4 regions of the Streptomyces sp. NPDC058985 genome follow, and region 4 is predicted to be linked to each of the others. Evidence: riboswitches for the same ligand, from Rfam matches in the RefSeq annotation. Region 4 holds a riboswitch; each other region holds the start of a gene.

Region 1 (4,202 bases), on a different contig from region 4:
CACGGTCGCCGGACGCGCCGACGAACTGTGCCGGTACGCCGTGCTGTTCGGCGACCCGCAGCTCGCCCTCACCGCCGTGCAGCGGGTGCTCGAGGTGACGGCGGCGGAGGTCCAGGAGGTCGCCAAGGCCCGCCTGCGCCCCGACAACCGCGCGGTGCTCGTCTACGAGCCGACCGCCCCCACCGACGAGCACGCCGCCGAGAACGACGCCACCGACGAGAACGAGGAGGCGGCCAAGTGACCGACCTCGCCACCATGGACTTCCACGCCCAGCCGCAGGCCGGCGAGCCCAAGCCGTGGGCGTTCCCCGCGCCCGGCCGCGGCAGCCTCGACAACGGGCTGACGGTACTGCGCTGCCACCGCCCCGGCCAGCAGGTCGTCGCCGTCGAGGTGCTCCTCGACGCGCCCCTGGACGCCGAGCCGGCCGGCCTCGACGGTGTCGCCACGATCATGGCGCGCGCCTTCTCCGAGGGCACCGACAAGCACTCCGCCGAGGAGTTCGCCGCCGAGCTGGAGCGCTGCGGCGCCACCCTCGACGCGCACGCCGACCACCCCGGTGTCCGGCTCAGCCTGGAGGTGCCCGCCTCGCGCCTCGCCAAGGCGCTCGGCCTCGTCGCCGACGCCCTGAGGGCACCCGCCTTCGCGGACAGCGAGGTCGAACGGCTGGTCCGCAACCGCCTCGACGAGATCCCGCACGAGCTGGCCAACCCGGCCCGCCGCGCGGCCAAGGAGCTCTCCAAGGAGCTGTTCCCGGCCGGGACCCGCATGTCGCGCCCGCGCCAGGGCACCGAGGAGACGGTCGAGGCCATCGACTCCGGCTCCGTACGCGCCTTCTACGAGAGGCACGTCCGCCCCGCCACGGCCACCGCCGTGGTCGTCGGCGACCTCACCGGCCTCGACCTGGACGCGCTGCTGGGCGAGACCCTGGGCGCGTGGACCGGCTCCGCCGCCGAACCCCGTCCCGTGCCGCCGGTGACCGCCGACGACCGGGGCCGCGTCGTCATCGTGGACCGGCCCGGCGCCGTCCAGACGCAGCTGCTGATCGGCCGCACCGGATCCGACCGGCACGACCGCGTGTGGCCCGCACAGGTGCTCGGCACCTACTGCCTCGGCGGCACTCTCACCTCCCGCCTGGACCGCGTCCTGCGCGAGGAGAAGGGCTACACCTACGGCGTTCGGGCCTTCGGGCAGGTGCTGCGGTCCGCGCCGGACGGCACCGGCGCCGCCATGCTCGCCATCAGCGGCTCCGTCGACACCCCGAACACCGGCCCCGCCCTGGAGGACCTGTGGACGGTGCTGCGCAAGCTCGCCGCGGAGGGGCTCACCGACCCCGAGCGCGACGTGGCCGTGCAGAACCTGGTGGGCGTGGCGCCGCTGAAGTACGAGACGGCCGCGGCCGTGGCGAGCACCCTGGCCGACCAGGTCGAGCAGTACCTGCCCGACGACTACCAGGCGACCCTCTACCGTCAACTGGCCGCCACGGGCACCGTGGAGGCCACGGCGGCGGTCGTGAACGCCTTCCCGGTCGACCGTCTGGTGACCGTCCTCGTCGGTGACGCCGCACAGATCAAGGAGCCCGTCGAGGCCCTCGGCATCGGTGAAGTCACCGTGGTGGCGGCCGAGTAGCGGCACGCGCGGAGAGCGGCCCCAGTGACCGGAGTGTCACCGGGGCCGCCGTTTGTCCGAATTGAGGGAGAGGCTGCCCGTCTGCCCTGTGGCATGCGCTACAAAAGTCTTGTTGCGTTTGAGGATTGAACGCAGCCCCGTTTAGCGTCATCCGGGCTGTTCGTCAGGCAGTGCGCCGCACCCGCGGCACCGGACAGTCATCGCCGAGTCCCCACATGGCGCGAGCCAGGGGAGCCGGGGACCCATCGCAGTCCCTGGGGTGAATCGGACGCCCGCGCGTGTCGCGAGGGGGCCCGTAGGAGACCTTCCTGCTCCGAACCCGTCAGCTAACCCGGTAGGCGAGAGGGAAGGAAAGGACCAGCCTCTACATGGCGTTCACGCGCGCCACCGGGAAGCACCGGCGTCCCAGCAAGATGCATCGCAGTACCGCCCGCGCGGCGGGTGTCGCGGCTCTCGCCACCACCGGCGTCGTCGGCACCCTCGCGGCACCGGCGCTCGCCGCCGAGCCCCAGGCGGAACGGAGCGGACTCACCCCGGTCATCACCATCGGCGACTCCCTGGCCGAGGAGATCGACGCCCAGGCCCTCGCACAGCGGCAGGCCGCCGCGGACGCCGCCGCCCGTGAGGCGGCCCAGGAGGCCGCGCGCGAGCGGGCCGCCGAGGCGGCCAAGGAGGCACGCGAGGCCAAGGAGCGCGCCGCGCGGGAGGCGGAGCGCAAGCGCCTCAACACGTTCGTTCCGCCGATCACCTCGTCCTACGTCTCCACCGCGTACCAGGCCGGCAGCTCCCTGTGGTCCTCCGGCAGCCACACCGGCATCGACTTCCACGCCTCCAGCGGCACGACCGTGCACGCGGTCGGCGTCGGCACCGTCGTCGAGGCCGGCTGGGGCGGGGCGTACGGCAATCAGGTCGTGATCAAGATGCACGACGGCACGTACACGCAGTACGGGCACCTGTCGTCCGTCGGCGTCTCCGTCGGCCAGTCGGTCGAACCCGGCCAGCAGATCGGCCTCTCCGGCGCCACCGGCAACGTCACCGGGCCCCACCTGCACTTCGAGGCCCGTACGAGCCCCGAGTACGGCTCGGACATGGACCCCGTCGCCTACCTCCGCTCCCACGGCGTGAACGTCTGACGGCGGACCCCGCGACACCACCCGAAAGCCCCGGCCGTCCGAGCCGGGGCTTTTGGTTTTCGTCGGTGCGCAGCCGCCCGTCGTAGGCCAAAAAAGATCCATGAAATCCGCTCCGCCGTCGGAATATCCGCTGGATTGGCCTAGAGTCGCTGGACACGTCAATCGTCGACGTTTCACGGGGATTAAAGCGGAGGTCGGTCATGCGTATTCCGGCGCATTCGGTGTGCACGGCGATCCGGGACGACATCGTCGCCGGCGTCCACGTGCGCGGGGGCCGGCTCACCGAGGAACTCCTCGCCCGTCGCTACGGCGTCTCCCGCGTCCCCGTCCGCGAGGCCCTGCGCACGCTGGAGGCCGAGGGCTTCGTGGTGACCCGGCGGCACGCGGGCGCGTGCGTCGCGGAACCGACCGAACGGGAGGCCGAAGACCTGCTGGAGACCCGTACGCTCCTGGAGCCCCTGGGCGCCGCCCGGGCCGCCCGCCGCCGGACCGACGCCCACCTCAAGGTGTTGCGCGGCCTGGTCCGCCTGGGGCAGGAACGTGCCAGGCAGGGCAGTGGCGAGGATCTGCGCTCCCTGGGCGGCTGGTTCCACGAGACCCTCGCCCAGGCCGCCGGCAGCCCCTCCCTGACGGCGCTGCTGACCCAGCTGCGCCACAAGATCGCCTGGATGTACGACGTGGAGGCGCCGGCCGGACCGGTGGAGTACTGGGCCGAGCACGGCGCGATCCTCGACGCGGTGGCCCGGGGCGACGGCGACCGGGCGCGGGCGCTCATGGCGCTGCACGTCGAGCAGTCGGTACCGGGACACCGCCTGCGATTCGACTCCGGCGGCGGCAGGACGGAGCGTGTGAGGAACCCGCAACGTCCCGTAAACACGGCGAGCCTGCGGCATTAACATGGGTCCCGTATACAAAGAGCAGGAAATTCGGGGGGATTTTCCGCCTGCCGTATTCCTGCCGGTCGGCAGGAATACGGCAGGCGGAATGGTGCGAAAAAAAGCACCCGGTCCGGCAGCGGCGGTGTGAGAACCGAGCGGAGTATCAGCGGCTGCCGAAGGCGGGCAGGGTGAGGGCTGAATGGGCGGGGCGGGGCTCCGGCGCGGGCATGGCGCTGAGGTCGCGCAGTCGGTCGTTGCGCTGCTCCAGGGCGCGCGCGGTGGTCGGGAAGAGGGTGGCGCCGCCCTGGCCGACCAGGTTCTGGTTCAGGGTCACGAAGTCACGGGTGCCGTGTTCGTAGGCGGCGAAGCCCGCGGCGTGGTCTCGGTCGGCCAGGGAACCGGCCAGCATGTAGGCGCCGACGAGGGCGAGGCTGGTGCCCTGCCCGGTGAGGAACGAGGGCGCGTACGCGGCGTCGCCCACCAGTGCGACCCTGCCGCTTGACCAGCGGGGCATGCGGATCTGCCCGACCGCGTCGAAGAACACGTCGTCCGCGTCCTGGAGGGC
Region 2 (4,202 bases), on a different contig from region 4:
TGTGGCCGAGCGGCGCGAGGAGCTGCTGCGCGCGGCCGTCGAGCAGATATCGGCGCGAGGTGTCGCGGCGCTGCGGATCGCCGACGTGGCGTCCGCGCTCGGGGTGAGCAACGCGTTGGTGCTCTACCACTTCTCCACGAAGGAGAAGCTGGTCGCCGCCGCCTTCGCCCGGGCCGCCGAGGACGATCTGGCTCATCTGCGCGGACTGCTCGGCCGCCGTACGTCGGCGGTGCGCCGTCTGCGGGCCGCCGTGCGGTGGTACGCCCCGACGGGGCAGGCCAAGGGCTGGCGGCTGTGGATCGAGGGCTGGGCGGCGGCGCTGCGCGAGCCCGTGCTGCGGGACGTCACGCGCGACCTGGACCGCCGGTGGAAGGCCGCGATCGCCGAGGTCATCGCCGAGGGGGTGGCCGCCGGGGAGTTCCCCTGCCCGGACCCCGAGGGCGCGGCCCTGCGGCTGACCGCGCTCCTCGACGGGCTCGCCGTGCAACTGACGTCGTACGGGGGCACGGTGTCGCGGGCCCGGGCGCGGGAGTGGACGGACGAGGCACTCGCCCGGGAACTGGGCCTGCCGCGGGAGGCGTTGGGCCACCCCCGCCGCTGACCCGCCGTACCCCGTCCGCAGCCGGCCTCCGCAGCCGGCCCGCCCGCACGACGCCGTCACGCCACCGAGGCGATCCGCGTCTTGATGTCGTGCGGCGACAGCGCCCCCTTGGCGGTCACGTGGTCGCCCGAGGACTGGCCGCGCAGCCGGCGCCCGATCCACGGCACCAGGTACTCGCGGGCCCAGTGCACGTCGTCCCGGCGTACGTCCAGCGCGGCGCGGTAGGGCAGCGGCGGCCAGGGCTGGTCCGGGTCGGCCGGCACGGGCAGGCCGAGCGCCTGTCCGGCGCGCAGCGCCACCCGTGTGTGGCCCTCCGGCGACAGGTGCAGGCGGTCGGCGTCCCACGCCCTGCGGTCCTGGACGCTGCGGAGCGACCAGAGGTCGAGCACCGGGCAGCCGTACCGGTCGGCGATGGCGCGGACGTGTCCGTTGTACGTGGCGATCTTGCCGCGCAGATGCCTGAGCACGGGCACGCCGCGGGTGTCGAACCCGGTCGTCACGAGGACGGTGCCGGCCGCTTCGGCCAGCGCGGCCACCGCCCGCTCGAACCGCTCGGCCACCTCGTCGGGGTCGGTGCCGGGCCGGAGGATGTCGTTGCCGCCGGCCGCGAACGAGACGAGGTCCGGCGCGAGTTCGGCGACTCGGGGGACCTGTTCGGCCGCGATCTGGTCGAGCAGCCTGCCGCGCACGGCGAGGTTCGCGTAGGTGAAGTCGCCCTCGGGGCGCCGGTCCGCGAGCAGTACGGCGAATCGGTCGGCCCAGCCGACGAACGCCCCGTCGGGGCCGCGGTCGCCGACGCCCTCGGTGAAGCTGTCCCCCAGCGCCACGTACGACCCGATCACTGCTCTGCTGTCATTCTTCGAATCGTCTGCCACATCGGGCCATGATTCACCTTGGAATGTGACCTACGCGACCGTAGGCAGGGGTTGACGGTCGGTGAGAAAGGCCACGCCTAAAGGCTTGGTCAATTGCGGAATACACCGAAGGCCGGACCCGGGGATCGGGGTCCGGCCTTCGGTGGTGTGGGGGCTGCGCCCTGGCCGTGCGTCAGAGAGAGACGCCGTGCGAGCGCAGGAACGCGACCGGGTCGATGTCCGACCCGTAGTCCGGCGTGGTGCGGATCTCGAAGTGCAGGTGCGGACCGGTCACGTTGCCGGTGGCACCCGAGAGGCCGACCTGCTGGCCCGCCGTCACCGACTGGCCGGCGGAGACGGAGAGGGAGGAGAGGTGGGCGTACTGGGCGTAGTGGCCGTCGGCGAGCTGGATGACGACCTGGTTGCCGTACGCACCGCCGGGGCCGGCGGAGACGACGGTGCCCGCGCCGACGGCCTTGAGCGGGGTGCCGGTCGGGACGACGAAGTCGGTGCCGGTGTGGTAGCCGCTGGACCACATGCTGCCGGACTGGTGGTACGGGGTACCGACGGTGCCGCCCGCGACGGGGGAGGTGTAGCCGCTGCTGGTGCCGGCGTCCGAGGTGGAGGCCTTCTCGGCGTCCGTGGACTTCTCGGCCGGCTTGGCGGCGGGCTTCTCCGCCTCGGCCGGCTTCTCGGCGGCGGGCTTCTCGGCGGCCGGCTTCTCCGACTGGGCGGTCTTGGCGCCGACCGAGAGCTTCAGGCCGGGGTGGATCAGCGACGGGTCCGAACCGACGGCCTGGCGGTTGTCCTCGTAGAGCTTCTTCCAGCCGCCGTCGACGTTCTGCTCGTCGGCGATCCGGGAGAGGTAGTCGCCGCTCTTGACGGTGTAGGTCCGCGCGTCCGAGTTCTTCTCGGCGCCACTCGCGGCGGCCTTCTTCGCCGTCGCCGCAATGGACTGGACGGACTGCTCGGAAACGGAGTGCGCGGGAGCGGCGTTGGCGCCGGCGGCCCCGATCAGCGGGAGGGCGAGCGCGGCGCCACCGGTTCCGGCGACGGCGATGGTGCGGGTCAGGCGCATGGCCCTGGTACGGCGGTGCTTACCCTTCGCGGGCATGGCGAATTCCTCTCCGGCGCCTGCGAGGTGAGCTGTCGGGTTCGGGCTGGAGATGCCCGGCCGCGCCGAAACGCGGCTTCACCCCAAGCCGTTCCGGGAACCGGAACAGGCATTCGTACCTGTGGGTCCCCCGCTCCTGCCGGGTACGGGTGGTGGATGAGAGTGGGCTCCGGTCGGCGGCAGGATTAGGCGTCCGTCCGGATCGGTGGTGAACGTAAGGGACCAAGACGCACCCGGACAAGCGAAGGGTTCCACCAGAAGGTGTTCCGATTGATCCTTTACGGGAATTTCCGGTCACACTCCGTCGATTCGGGGAATGGCTTTTCGTGTGAACATCCTTGAAAACCGGCTTGATTACGTGGACATGACGGACGACGCACGGTTACGGATATGACGCTGCTCACGCGCCACTTCTCCACCCTTTCGCAATTCAACGCCAGTTGGGATTAAGGCATCAATTCGGACAGAAGGTGCGAGGTCGCCCTTAATCCCCTGTGGACAACTCATGGGCGCAGCCAGGGGATGCCGTATCGTCGAGGCGAGCCCGCCGCCGAGCAGCGTCGGCGGGGCGGAGTGGGAGGAGTCCCCGTGACGCAGCAGGTCCCGTCGACCGAACCCGAGCTGACCGGTGTGCGCAATTTCCGGGACGTCGGCGGACTGCCGGCCGCGGACGGGCGACGGGTGCGGCATGGCGTGCTGTTCCGCAGCGGCCACCTGGCGCACGCCACCGGGGAGGACGCCGCCTTCCTGGCCACCCTCGGCCTGCACACCATCTTCGACTTCCGCAACGCGGCCGACCAGAAGCTGGAAGGCCCCGACGTCGAGCTGCCGGGCGTGCGCAATGTGAACCTGCCGCTGAGCGACCCGGCCGACGGCGCCGAGTTCTGGAAGATGGTCCGCGACGGCGACCTCGACCAGCTGCACGCGATCCTGGCCGACGGCAAGGGCGCCCGACGGATGATCGCGTCCTACCGCACGATCATCACGGAGCGCACGGAGGAGCACTCCCGGGTGCTGCACGCGCTGGCCGAGGACAGCGTCCCCGCCCTGATGCACTGCGCGGCCGGCAAGGACCGCGCGGGCCTGTCGATCGCGGTCACGCTGCTCGCGCTCGGTGTCGAGCGCGATGCCGTCCTCGACGACTACCTCAAGTCGAACGCCACGCACCGCCGCTACAAGGTGCGCCGCGGCGGCTCCGCCGCCTCGGCCTACTCCCCCGAGGTCATGGAGCTGCTGAGTCCCTTGTTCGACGCGCGCGCCGAGTACCTGGCGGCGGCCTTCGACACCGTCGAGGAGACCTGGGGCGGCGTCGACGCCTACCTGGAGCAGGGCCTGCACCTCACCCCGGCGGCCCGGGAGCGGCTGCGCGAGCGGATGCTGGACTGATCCGGCGCGGCAGCGGTCCGCCCGGCCGCTAGCGGCCGGCGCCCACCTCGAAGAGCAGGTAGAGGAAGCCGCCGAAGACGTGTCCCAGGGCGATGTAGATGAGCAGCCGCACCCACAGGGCGCGCGGGAACTTCTCCTCCATGGATCTCACGGCATCTCCCCGGGGGGCGTCGGGCCGAGGCACAGCGCGGCCGTCGGGCTCTGCAGCAGGGTGTGGACGAAGAGCAGCTCGACCCCTTCGGGATCC
Region 3 (4,202 bases), on a different contig from region 4:
GCGGCTTCCTGACCCAGATGAAGGCGATGGGCCGGGGCACGGCCCGCTTCATCCCCGCGATGCTGCACGGCGCGCTGACGATGCTGGTCACCGGTGTCGCCCTGGTCGGCCTCAACCAGGCCGACGACCAGTCCGTGGACAACCTCAAGATCGGGGTGAAGCTCGCCCTGCTGATCGTGATCCTCGGCCTGGTCTACGTGAAGCGCGACGACGAGAAGGTCGACAAGCCGCTGTTCGGCCTCGTGGGCCTGCTGACCGTCGCGAACATCTTCATCGCGGTGCTGTGGACGTGACGGCGGAGGCACCCGCGCCCGCAGACCGGGCCCCGGCCCGGGCCTGGGCGACCGCTCCCGCCGCGACCGCCAGCCACCCGGCCACCGCGATCCACAGCAGGACCTGGCCGGGTGTGTCCAGCCACGCGAGGTCGATCGCGGCGGCCACGGAGAGCGTCGCCGCCGCCGTCATGCCGAGCGGGAAGGCCGTCGACCAGCGCCGCACGTCGTAGCGGAGCCGCGGCCAGACGAACTCGGCGACCAGCAGGACGACGTACCAGGCGAGGTCGAGGGTGAGCAGGAAGACGGTCACGTCGTGCAGCACGGCGCTGTCGTCGGAGTTCCACAGGTACATGCCGGTCCCGGCCGCCGCGATCAGTTTGGCGCCGGCGAGGGCCGAGATGGCGAGCGCGCCGCCGGCCACCCAGTGGTCACCGGAGCCCAGCGCCACCTGCCGCAGATCGAAGCGGAACAGCGCGATCAGGTAGAGCACGATCCCCAGCCAGAACGGCACCAGCGCCGCGTGCGCCAGCCAGGGTGTCGAGGTGACCGCGGAGAGCGTGGCGCCGAGCACCGCCAGCCCCTCCGTGGCCACGCACCCCAGGAACACCGCCCCCGGCATCCTGCGCCCCCAGTGCCGCACGACCAAGAGGATCAGCACCGGCCACAGGAGCGCCGCCAGTGCCAGCAGCGCGGCGGCCAGGGGCGTCCAGCCGTGCAGCGCGAACCGGGTGCCGAGCACGGTGGTCGCGGCGACCGCGGTGAGCGCGCCCGGTGTCCCCGCCCGCGTCAGCCACTGCGGGCGTTCGACCAGCAGCAGGTAGACGAAGTTCGCCGCCAGGGTCAGCCAGGCGGCGCTGGCCAGGAACAGCGCGATGCGGGACAGGACCTCGTGTCCCGTCAGATGCAGGGCGACCGACAGGATGCCGGTCGCCATCACCGCGGCCCCGGCCGCCGGTGGACGCTGCGCCCACCAGGCGCGCAGGGGGAAGGGGAGAGTGCCTGACGACGTGCCTGGTGACGTACCTGACGACATGCTCCCGATGCTAGAGAGCCGCGCCGGTCAGGCGGGTCGCACCACGCTGTGGATCGACGACTCGCCGTCGTAGTAGATCGACTCCTCGCGGACGTACGCGCCCGGCTTCGGGGCGTGGATCATCATGCCGTTGCCGATGTAGAGGCCGACGTGGCTGAGGTCGTCGTAGAAGAAGACCAGGTCACCGGGTTGTGCCTGGGAGACGGGGACGGTCGTTCCGGCGTTGACCTGGTCGTACGTGACGCGCGGCAGTGTCACCCCCGCGGCCTTCCAGGCGGCCTGGGTGAGGCCGGAGCAGTCGTAGGAGCCGGGGCCGGTGGCGCCCCAGACGTACGGCTTGCCGATCTGGGCGCGGGCGAAGCCGAGCGCCTTCTCGGCCTTGGTGCCGTACGACGAGTCCGGCGTCGAGGAGCCCGACGAGCCGCTGCCGCCGGACTCCGAGGAACCGGAGGAGGTGCCACCGCCGCTCTCCTGCCGTGCGGCCTCCTCCCGCCGCTCGCGCTCCTCGGCCTGCTGCCGGGCCTGCTGCTCGGCCAGCTCCGCGGCCTTGCGGGCGGCCTCCTCCTGCTTCTTCTTCTCGATCGCCGCGAGCCGGGCCTTCTCCTCGGCGGTCAGCTTCGAGAGCAGTTCACGGGCGGTGGCGAGCTTCTTCTGGACGGTCGACTTGGCCGTCTTCAGGTCCTTCTGCGAGCCGGTGAGCGTCTCCAGGCTCTCGGCGGCCTCCCGGCGCTTCTTCATCGTCTCGGACTGCTGCGTGACGTAGTCGTCGACCGCGGTCTTCTGGCGGCCGGTGAGCCGGCCCATCAGCTGGTTCTGGTCGAAGTACTCCTGCGGCGAGTCCGCGAGCAGGAAGGTCGCCGTCTCCGGGACCGCCGTGCCCGTGCGGTACTGCGCGGAGGCGAAGGAACCCAGTTCCTCGCGCGCGTCGTTGAGCTTCTGGGTGCGCTGGGCGACGTCGTCGAGGAGGGTGTCGACCTTCTTGCGCTGCTTGGCGGTCTTCTCCTTGGCCGCGTTGTACTTCTCGGTGGCCGACCCCGCCTGGCGGTAGAGGTCGTCGACCTTCTTCTCGACCTCTTCGAGGCTCGGCCTGTCGTCGTCCGACGGCGTGGCGTTCGCCGTCTGGGACAGCAGGGCGACGGAGGTCAGGGCCGCCGTGGCGAGGGCCGGGGTCCGTATGCCCGCGACGCGTGAACCGGTGGGGCGCGACTTGCGGTGCGACGCCAAGGAGGCGCTCCTTCCAAGTGCTCCGCCTACCGGGTTAGCTGTCGGGTTCGGGCGGCACGGAAGGGTTGCCCTACGGCGGACCGTCCTCGCGGGAGGCGGTACGGCCGATTCACCCCAAGTTCTCGGTTGGGTCCCCGGCTCCGGGCGCCGTGGCGGGCACGTCGGACTCGGCGGAGGCCGCGCGGCCCGGCGAGGTTCGCCGGAGGGGGTCGTTCGGCCTGCCCGCACCGTAGCCAACTCGTGTGGCCGCTGTGAAGGTTGGTGGGTGATATGCCCGATACATTTTCGTTACCTCGGCGACGGGTGTCACTCTTCGTATCCCGGCACGTCGCAGGGCGTACCGGTGTGAGGTGTCCCGGCCATTTTCCGGGGTGGCGCCGGGTTGTCGGTGGGGCGCCCTAGACTCGGAGAGCGATGAGCAGCCTCTTTGACGACAGCTTCCTGGCGAGCCTCCAGACCCCCCGGGGTCATGAGGAGGAACCCCCGCCGCCGCCCGAGGACGGTCACGGACCGGAGCCGGTCCCGCACGACCTGTTCGGCGGGAAGTTCGACGCGCCCCCGGAGCGCGACCGGTACTACCGGGACGGCGCCCCGCGCCCCGCCCTGGACCCGGCCGCCCTCCTGGACGGGCTGAACGACAACCAGCGCGCCGCCGTGGTGCACTCCGGCTCCCCGCTGCTCATCGTGGCCGGCGCCGGCTCCGGCAAGACCCGCGTGCTCACCCACCGCATCGCCCACCTGCTGGCCGAGCGCGGCGTCCACCCGGGCCAGATCCTCGCGATCACCTTCACCAACAAGGCCGCCGGCGAGATGAAGGAGCGCGTCGAGCAGCTCGTCGGCCCGCGCGCCAACGCGATGTGGGTGATGACCTTCCACAGCGCCTGCGTCCGCATCCTGCGCCGCGAGTCGAAGAAGCTCGGCTTCACCTCGTCCTTCTCGATCTACGACGCCGCCGACTCCAAGCGGCTCATGGCGCTGGTCTGCCGCGACCTCGACCTGGACCCCAAGCGCTTCCCGCCCAAGTCCTTCAGCGCCAAGATCAGCAACCTGAAGAACGAGCTGATCGACGAGGAGGACTTCGCCGCCCAGGCCGCCGACGGCTTCGAGAAGACCCTCGCCCAGGCGTACGCCATGTACCAGTCGCGGCTGCGCGAGGCCAACGCCCTCGACTTCGACGACCTGATCATGACGACGGTCAATCTGCTCCGCGCCTTCCCGGACGTCGCCGAGCACTACCGCCGCCGCTTCAGGCACGTCATGGTCGACGAGTACCAGGACACCAACCACGCCCAGTACGCCCTGGTGCGCGAGCTGGTCGGCGGGGCGTCGGAGCACCCCGTCGACGTGCCGCCGGAGGCCGAGGTCCCGCCCGCCGAGCTGTGCGTGGTGGGCGACGCCGACCAGTCGATCTACGCCTTCCGCGGCGCCACCATCCGCAACATCCTCCAGTTCGAGGAGGACTACCCGAACGCGACGACGATCCTCCTGGAGCAGAACTACCGCTCCACTCAGACCATCCTCACCGCCGCCAACGCGGTCATCGAGCGCAATGAGTCCCGCCGGCCCAAGAACCTGTGGACCAACCAGGGCGCCGGCGCCCAGATCACCGGGTACGTCGCCGACACCGAGCACGACGAGGCCCAGTTCGTCGCCGACGAGATAGACCGCCT
Region 4 (4,202 bases):
GCGGCGCGGCCCGCCCGGCCCTCGACCACGCGGCCCGCTCCACGGCACCGCCCGTACCCCGGCCCGCGCCGCCCTGGGCCCACCCGTACGGGTGGCCGTACGGCCCGTACGGCGGCGGCCCTCCGGCACCGCACCCGGCCCAGACGCCGTACGCGACCCAGACACCGCACCCGGCCCAGGCTCCGTACGCGACCCAGATGCCGTACCCATCCCAGACGCCGCACCCGGCCCAGGTGCCGTACGTCCCGTACGCCCACCCGTACGCACCGCCGGGTCCCCACCCCCACCGCCCCTAGGCGGGCCCCGGCGGCGTCCCGCTCAGGCCGACGCCCGCGTCAGCCGCGCGACCTCGTCGTCCGTCAGGCTCAGCTCCGCCACGCCCAGCAGCGCGGGCAGCTGCTCCACCGTGCGCGCGGACGCGATCGGCGCGGCCACCGTCGGCTGAGCCGCGAGCCAGGCGAGGGCGACTGTGGCGACGGGGGCGTCGTGGGCCTCGGCGATCTCGTCCAGGGCGGCGAGCACCCGCCGGCCGCGCTCGGTCTCCAGGTGCTTGGCGGCACCGCCCGCACGCGGGCTGTCGACGCTCGCGCCGGGCCGGTACTTGCCGGTGAGGAAGCCGGCCGCGAGGGCGTAGTACGGCACGGCGGCCAGTCCCGACCGCTCGGCGAGGTCACGCAGCCCGCCCTCGTAGGTGTCGCGCGAGACCAGGTTGTAGTGCGGCTGGAGGGCGACGTACCGGGCGAGGCCCTCGCGGTCGGAGAACTCCAGGGAGGCCGCGAGCCGCTCGGCGGAGATGTTGGAGGCGGCGATGTGCCGCACCTTGCCCGCCTTCACCAGCTCGTCCAGCGCGCCGATGATCTCCTCGACCGGCACCTCGGGCTTGTCGAAGTGCGTGTAGTAGAGGTCGATGTGATCGGTGCCCAGGCGGCGCAGCGAGGCGTCGGCCGCCGCCTTGATGTTCGCGGCGGACAGGCCCGGGTACTCGGGGTGCTGGCTGACCTTGGTGGCGAGGACGACGTCGTCACGGTTGCCGCGGGCCGCGAACCACTGGCCGAGGACGGTCTCGGACTCGCCGCCGCTGTTGCCGTCGACCCAGGCGGAGTACGAGTCGGCGGTGTCCACGAAGTTGCCGCCGGCCGCCGTGTAGGCGTCCAGGACGGCGAAGGACCGGTCCCGGTCGGCGGTCCAGCCGAAGACGTTGCCGCCGAGGGCGAGGGGGAAGACCTCCAGGTCGGAGGAGCCGAGCTTGCGCAGAGAAGTCATGTAGGGCGTCAACGAACGCACCGGATCAGGTCATTCCGGCACAGACGCAAAAACCCCGCAAACCGGCAGCCCTGACGTCGGGGGGTTGCCGTCAGGACCGCCGGGGACCAGCGGGGTAGCGGAGGGGCCGGTGGCTCAGGGGGTGAGGCCCTTGCTCTGCAGCCAGGCCATCGGGTCGATGCCGGAGCCGCCGCCGGGGTGGACCTCCATGTGGAGGTGGGCGCCGGTGACGTTGCCGGTGGCGCCGACGCGGCCGATGACGTCACCGGTGGTGACCTCCTGGCCGACGCTGACGCTGATCGAGGACTGGTGGGCGTACCAGATCTCGGTGCCGTCATCCAGGGTGAGCACGGTCTTGTAGCCGTACGACCCGTCCCAGCCCGCCGACGTGATGGTGCCGCTGTGCACGGCCTTGAGCAGCGTGCCCGTGGGTGCGGCGAAGTCGAGGCCGGTGTGGTGGCCGGAGGACCAGTAGGCGCCGGCCTGACCGAAGGTCGAGGAGATCGTGTACGAGGAGGTCGGCAGCGTGAACTGCTTGGCCAGCTTGGCGAGGCGCTCGGCCTCGGCCTTCTTCGCGGCCTCCTCCTCCGCCTTCTTCTTGGCGGCGGCGGCCTTGGCCTCGGCCTCCTTCTCCGCCTTGGCGGCGGCTTCCGCGGCCTTCTTCTCGGCGGCCGCGGCGGCCGCGGCTGCGGCCTTGGTCTCGACCTGGGCCTGCTGCTGCTCGGCCTGCGCCATGATCCGGGCCCGCAGGGACTCGCCCGCGCCGGCCGTGTCGGTGCCCTCCGCGGTGTCGGCGGCGGTGGTCACGCCGATGCCGCTGAGCGGGGTGCTGGAACCCTCCGGCTGCGGCTCCTCGTCGGAGATGAGCGAGCCGACGTTGGGCAGGTCCGGCATGGAGATCGACACCGGCGGCTTGCCGGTCTGCGCGCTGGCCATACCGCCCGCGCCGACGGCGGCTATGACACCGACGCCGAGGACGGTGGAGCTGCGGGCGAGTCCGCCACGCTGCTTGGCGACGCGGTGCCGGCCGCGTACGGGGCGGATGGAGTCCTCGGTGGGATTCCACTCCTCCCAAGGGCCCTCTTCGGCGCGGTTGTTCTCGTAGCCGAAGGTGTCGGAGTCGTACCGGTTCGGCACGAACGGGGCCTCGGGGGCAGGCCGGTTGGACGCCACGTGGGCGTACTCCTTTCCTTCCTTTCGCCTACCGGGTTAGCTGACGGGTTCGGAGCAGGAAGGTCTCCTACGGGCGCATGCAGCCGTGTTGCCACGGCGTCAAACGCCCGATTCACCCCAATGTGGTGGTTCCCCGGTTCCCTTGCGGGATTCGGCGCGTGCGCACGGAGCCGCCTTCTGTGACGGCTGGGACGACCGCGCTGCGTTATCGAACGTTAATAGACCCGGGGCCCGGATTCCAAGCTGTTCCTCTTGATCATTAACGAGAACGGGCGGGACGTACCCCTCACGGTCGGTGAAAACCGGGCGAGTTGACCGCGGCTCGGTATTCCCTTTCACAGCACCTTTTTCTGATGGTGCGTCAGTTGTTATGCGGAGGGAGGCCACCCCGTCACGGCTCGTGACAATGATCATGGTCGCCGCGCCGTGGCCGCCGTACGGCGAGCAGCGCCATGTCGTCCGCCATCCCGCCCCCGGAGTGGCGGCGCACGTCGCGGGCGAGGGTGTCGAGCAGCTTCGCCGGGTGGCGGAAGACGCGACCGGCCAGCCGCGCGTACGGATCGTAGAACTCCCCCCGCTCGTCCCGGGCTTCCGACAGCCCGTCGGTGTACAGCAGCAGCGTGGCCCCACCGGGGAAGGCCGTCTCCTCCGCGCGGTCGGGCCACACACCCAGCTCGCCCATGCCCAGCGGCAGCGCCGCCTCCCGGGCGGGCAGCGGTCCCACGGTGCCGTCGCCGTGGAGCAGCAGGGGCGGCGGATGGCCGCGGTTGACGATGCGTACGGTCCCGGTGCCGTGCGGGAGTTCGGCGAGGACGGCGGTGGTGAAACCCTCGAAGGCGTCCAGCCCGTCGCGCCGGGTGCCCTCGCGGGCCAGCGCCCGCTCCAGGCGCTGCGCCACCGCCTCCAGCGTCGCCTCCTGCTCGGCGGCCTCCCGGAAGGCGCCGATCACCACGGCGACGGCGGCCACCGCTCCCATGCCCTTGCCCCGCACGTCCCCCACGATGAGCCGGACGCCGCGCGCGCTGTCCTGCACCGCGTACAGGTCACCGCCGATGAAGGCCCCGGCCTGCGCGGCCTCGTAGCAGGCGGCGATCTCGAAGCCGGCGATCCGCTCGGCCGGCTCGGGCAGGACGGCGCGCTGGGCGGCCTCGGCGATCTCCCGGGCGATGGCGAGGCGCTCGTCGGTACGGCGGACGAAGGCGTTGACGAAGACGGCGAGCGCGGCGACCGTCGCGATGGTGATCAGCTCGGTGAGGGAGTCGACGTAGTGGATGACGCCCTTGCCGATCTGCAGCCCGACCACCGAGGCGACCACGGCGACCCCGGTGAGCGCGGTGCCCCGCCGGGAGTAGATCGGGGCGGCGACCAGCGGCGCGGCGGTGTAGAGGGGACCGGCGGTGAAGTAGCGCGGCGTGAAGATGTCGTACAGGACGGCGACGACGATCAGCAGTACGGGGAGCGAGCGCGCGAGGGCCCGGCCGTAGGACGTGCGCCACGGCCGCGGCTGCCCGACGGGCGGCACGGGCGCCGGCTCGTCGCCGAGGCCCGGGTCGGGCACGGGATCGCCGGGGAGCCGGCCGCCGGCCCTGGCGTACGCTCCCTCGTCCTCCACATCACCTGCCCGCACCACTGGTCTCCCGCCGCCCCCTGTCCGCGCCGCTTGCCGTGCCGTACTCCAGGTTTCCCGCGACGGGGGTGGGCGGCGAGCGGTGAGGGCCGGGCGGGTGAACGCAGCGGGGAGCGCACCGAGGGCCGGAACCCTTTCG

Evidence for each region. Region 4 has a riboswitch for cyclic di-AMP ahead of ACFW01_RS34035 (M23 family metallopeptidase). Riboswitches for the same ligand answer to the same signal wherever they lie in the genome.
Region 1: it holds a riboswitch for cyclic di-AMP, as region 4 does, so the genes downstream of both, ACFW01_RS17420 (M23 family metallopeptidase) here and ACFW01_RS34035 (M23 family metallopeptidase) in region 4, are expected to answer to the same signal.
Region 2: it holds a riboswitch for cyclic di-AMP, as region 4 does, so the genes downstream of both, ACFW01_RS03530 (peptidoglycan DD-metalloendopeptidase family protein) here and ACFW01_RS34035 (M23 family metallopeptidase) in region 4, are expected to answer to the same signal.
Region 3: it holds a riboswitch for cyclic di-AMP, as region 4 does, so the genes downstream of both, ACFW01_RS00250 (C40 family peptidase) here and ACFW01_RS34035 (M23 family metallopeptidase) in region 4, are expected to answer to the same signal.

Annotation. Positions count from the first base shown of each region.
Region 1 covers NZ_JBHYJX010000017.1:30,095-34,296, reverse strand. Annotated here, with positions in the region: gene ACFW01_RS17430 (M16 family metallopeptidase) at 1-241, shown strand, start outside; gene ACFW01_RS17425 (M16 family metallopeptidase) at 238-1,626, shown strand; cyclic di-AMP (ydaO/yuaA leader) riboswitch at 1,818-1,982, shown strand; gene ACFW01_RS17420 (M23 family metallopeptidase) at 1,995-2,759, shown strand; gene ACFW01_RS17415 (GntR family transcriptional regulator) at 2,960-3,655, shown strand; gene ACFW01_RS17410 (FAD-dependent monooxygenase) at 3,801-4,202, opposite strand, start outside.
Region 2 covers NZ_JBHYJX010000003.1:94,394-98,595, forward strand. Annotated here, with positions in the region: gene ACFW01_RS03520 (TetR/AcrR family transcriptional regulator) at 1-601, shown strand, start outside; gene ACFW01_RS03525 (SGNH/GDSL hydrolase family protein) at 658-1,443, opposite strand; gene ACFW01_RS03530 (peptidoglycan DD-metalloendopeptidase family protein) at 1,649-2,569, opposite strand; cyclic di-AMP (ydaO/yuaA leader) riboswitch at 2,574-2,731, opposite strand; gene ACFW01_RS03535 (tyrosine-protein phosphatase) at 3,158-3,955, shown strand; gene ACFW01_RS03540 (DUF6126 family protein) at 3,984-4,097, opposite strand; gene ACFW01_RS03545 (XRE family transcriptional regulator) at 4,103-4,202, opposite strand, start outside.
Region 3 covers NZ_JBHYJX010000001.1:57,643-61,844, reverse strand. Annotated here, with positions in the region: gene ACFW01_RS00260 (hypothetical protein) at 1-293, shown strand, start outside; gene ACFW01_RS00255 (tellurite resistance/C4-dicarboxylate transporter family protein) at 271-1,308, opposite strand; gene ACFW01_RS00250 (C40 family peptidase) at 1,336-2,532, opposite strand; cyclic di-AMP (ydaO/yuaA leader) riboswitch at 2,541-2,715, opposite strand; gene pcrA (DNA helicase PcrA) at 2,947-4,202, shown strand, end outside.
Region 4 covers NZ_JBHYJX010000058.1:20,324-24,525, forward strand. Annotated here, with positions in the region: gene ACFW01_RS34025 (PrsW family glutamic-type intramembrane protease) at 1-296, shown strand, start outside; gene ACFW01_RS34030 (aldo/keto reductase) at 319-1,263, opposite strand; gene ACFW01_RS34035 (M23 family metallopeptidase) at 1,399-2,436, opposite strand; cyclic di-AMP (ydaO/yuaA leader) riboswitch at 2,448-2,603, opposite strand; gene ACFW01_RS34040 (PP2C family protein-serine/threonine phosphatase) at 2,828-4,048, opposite strand.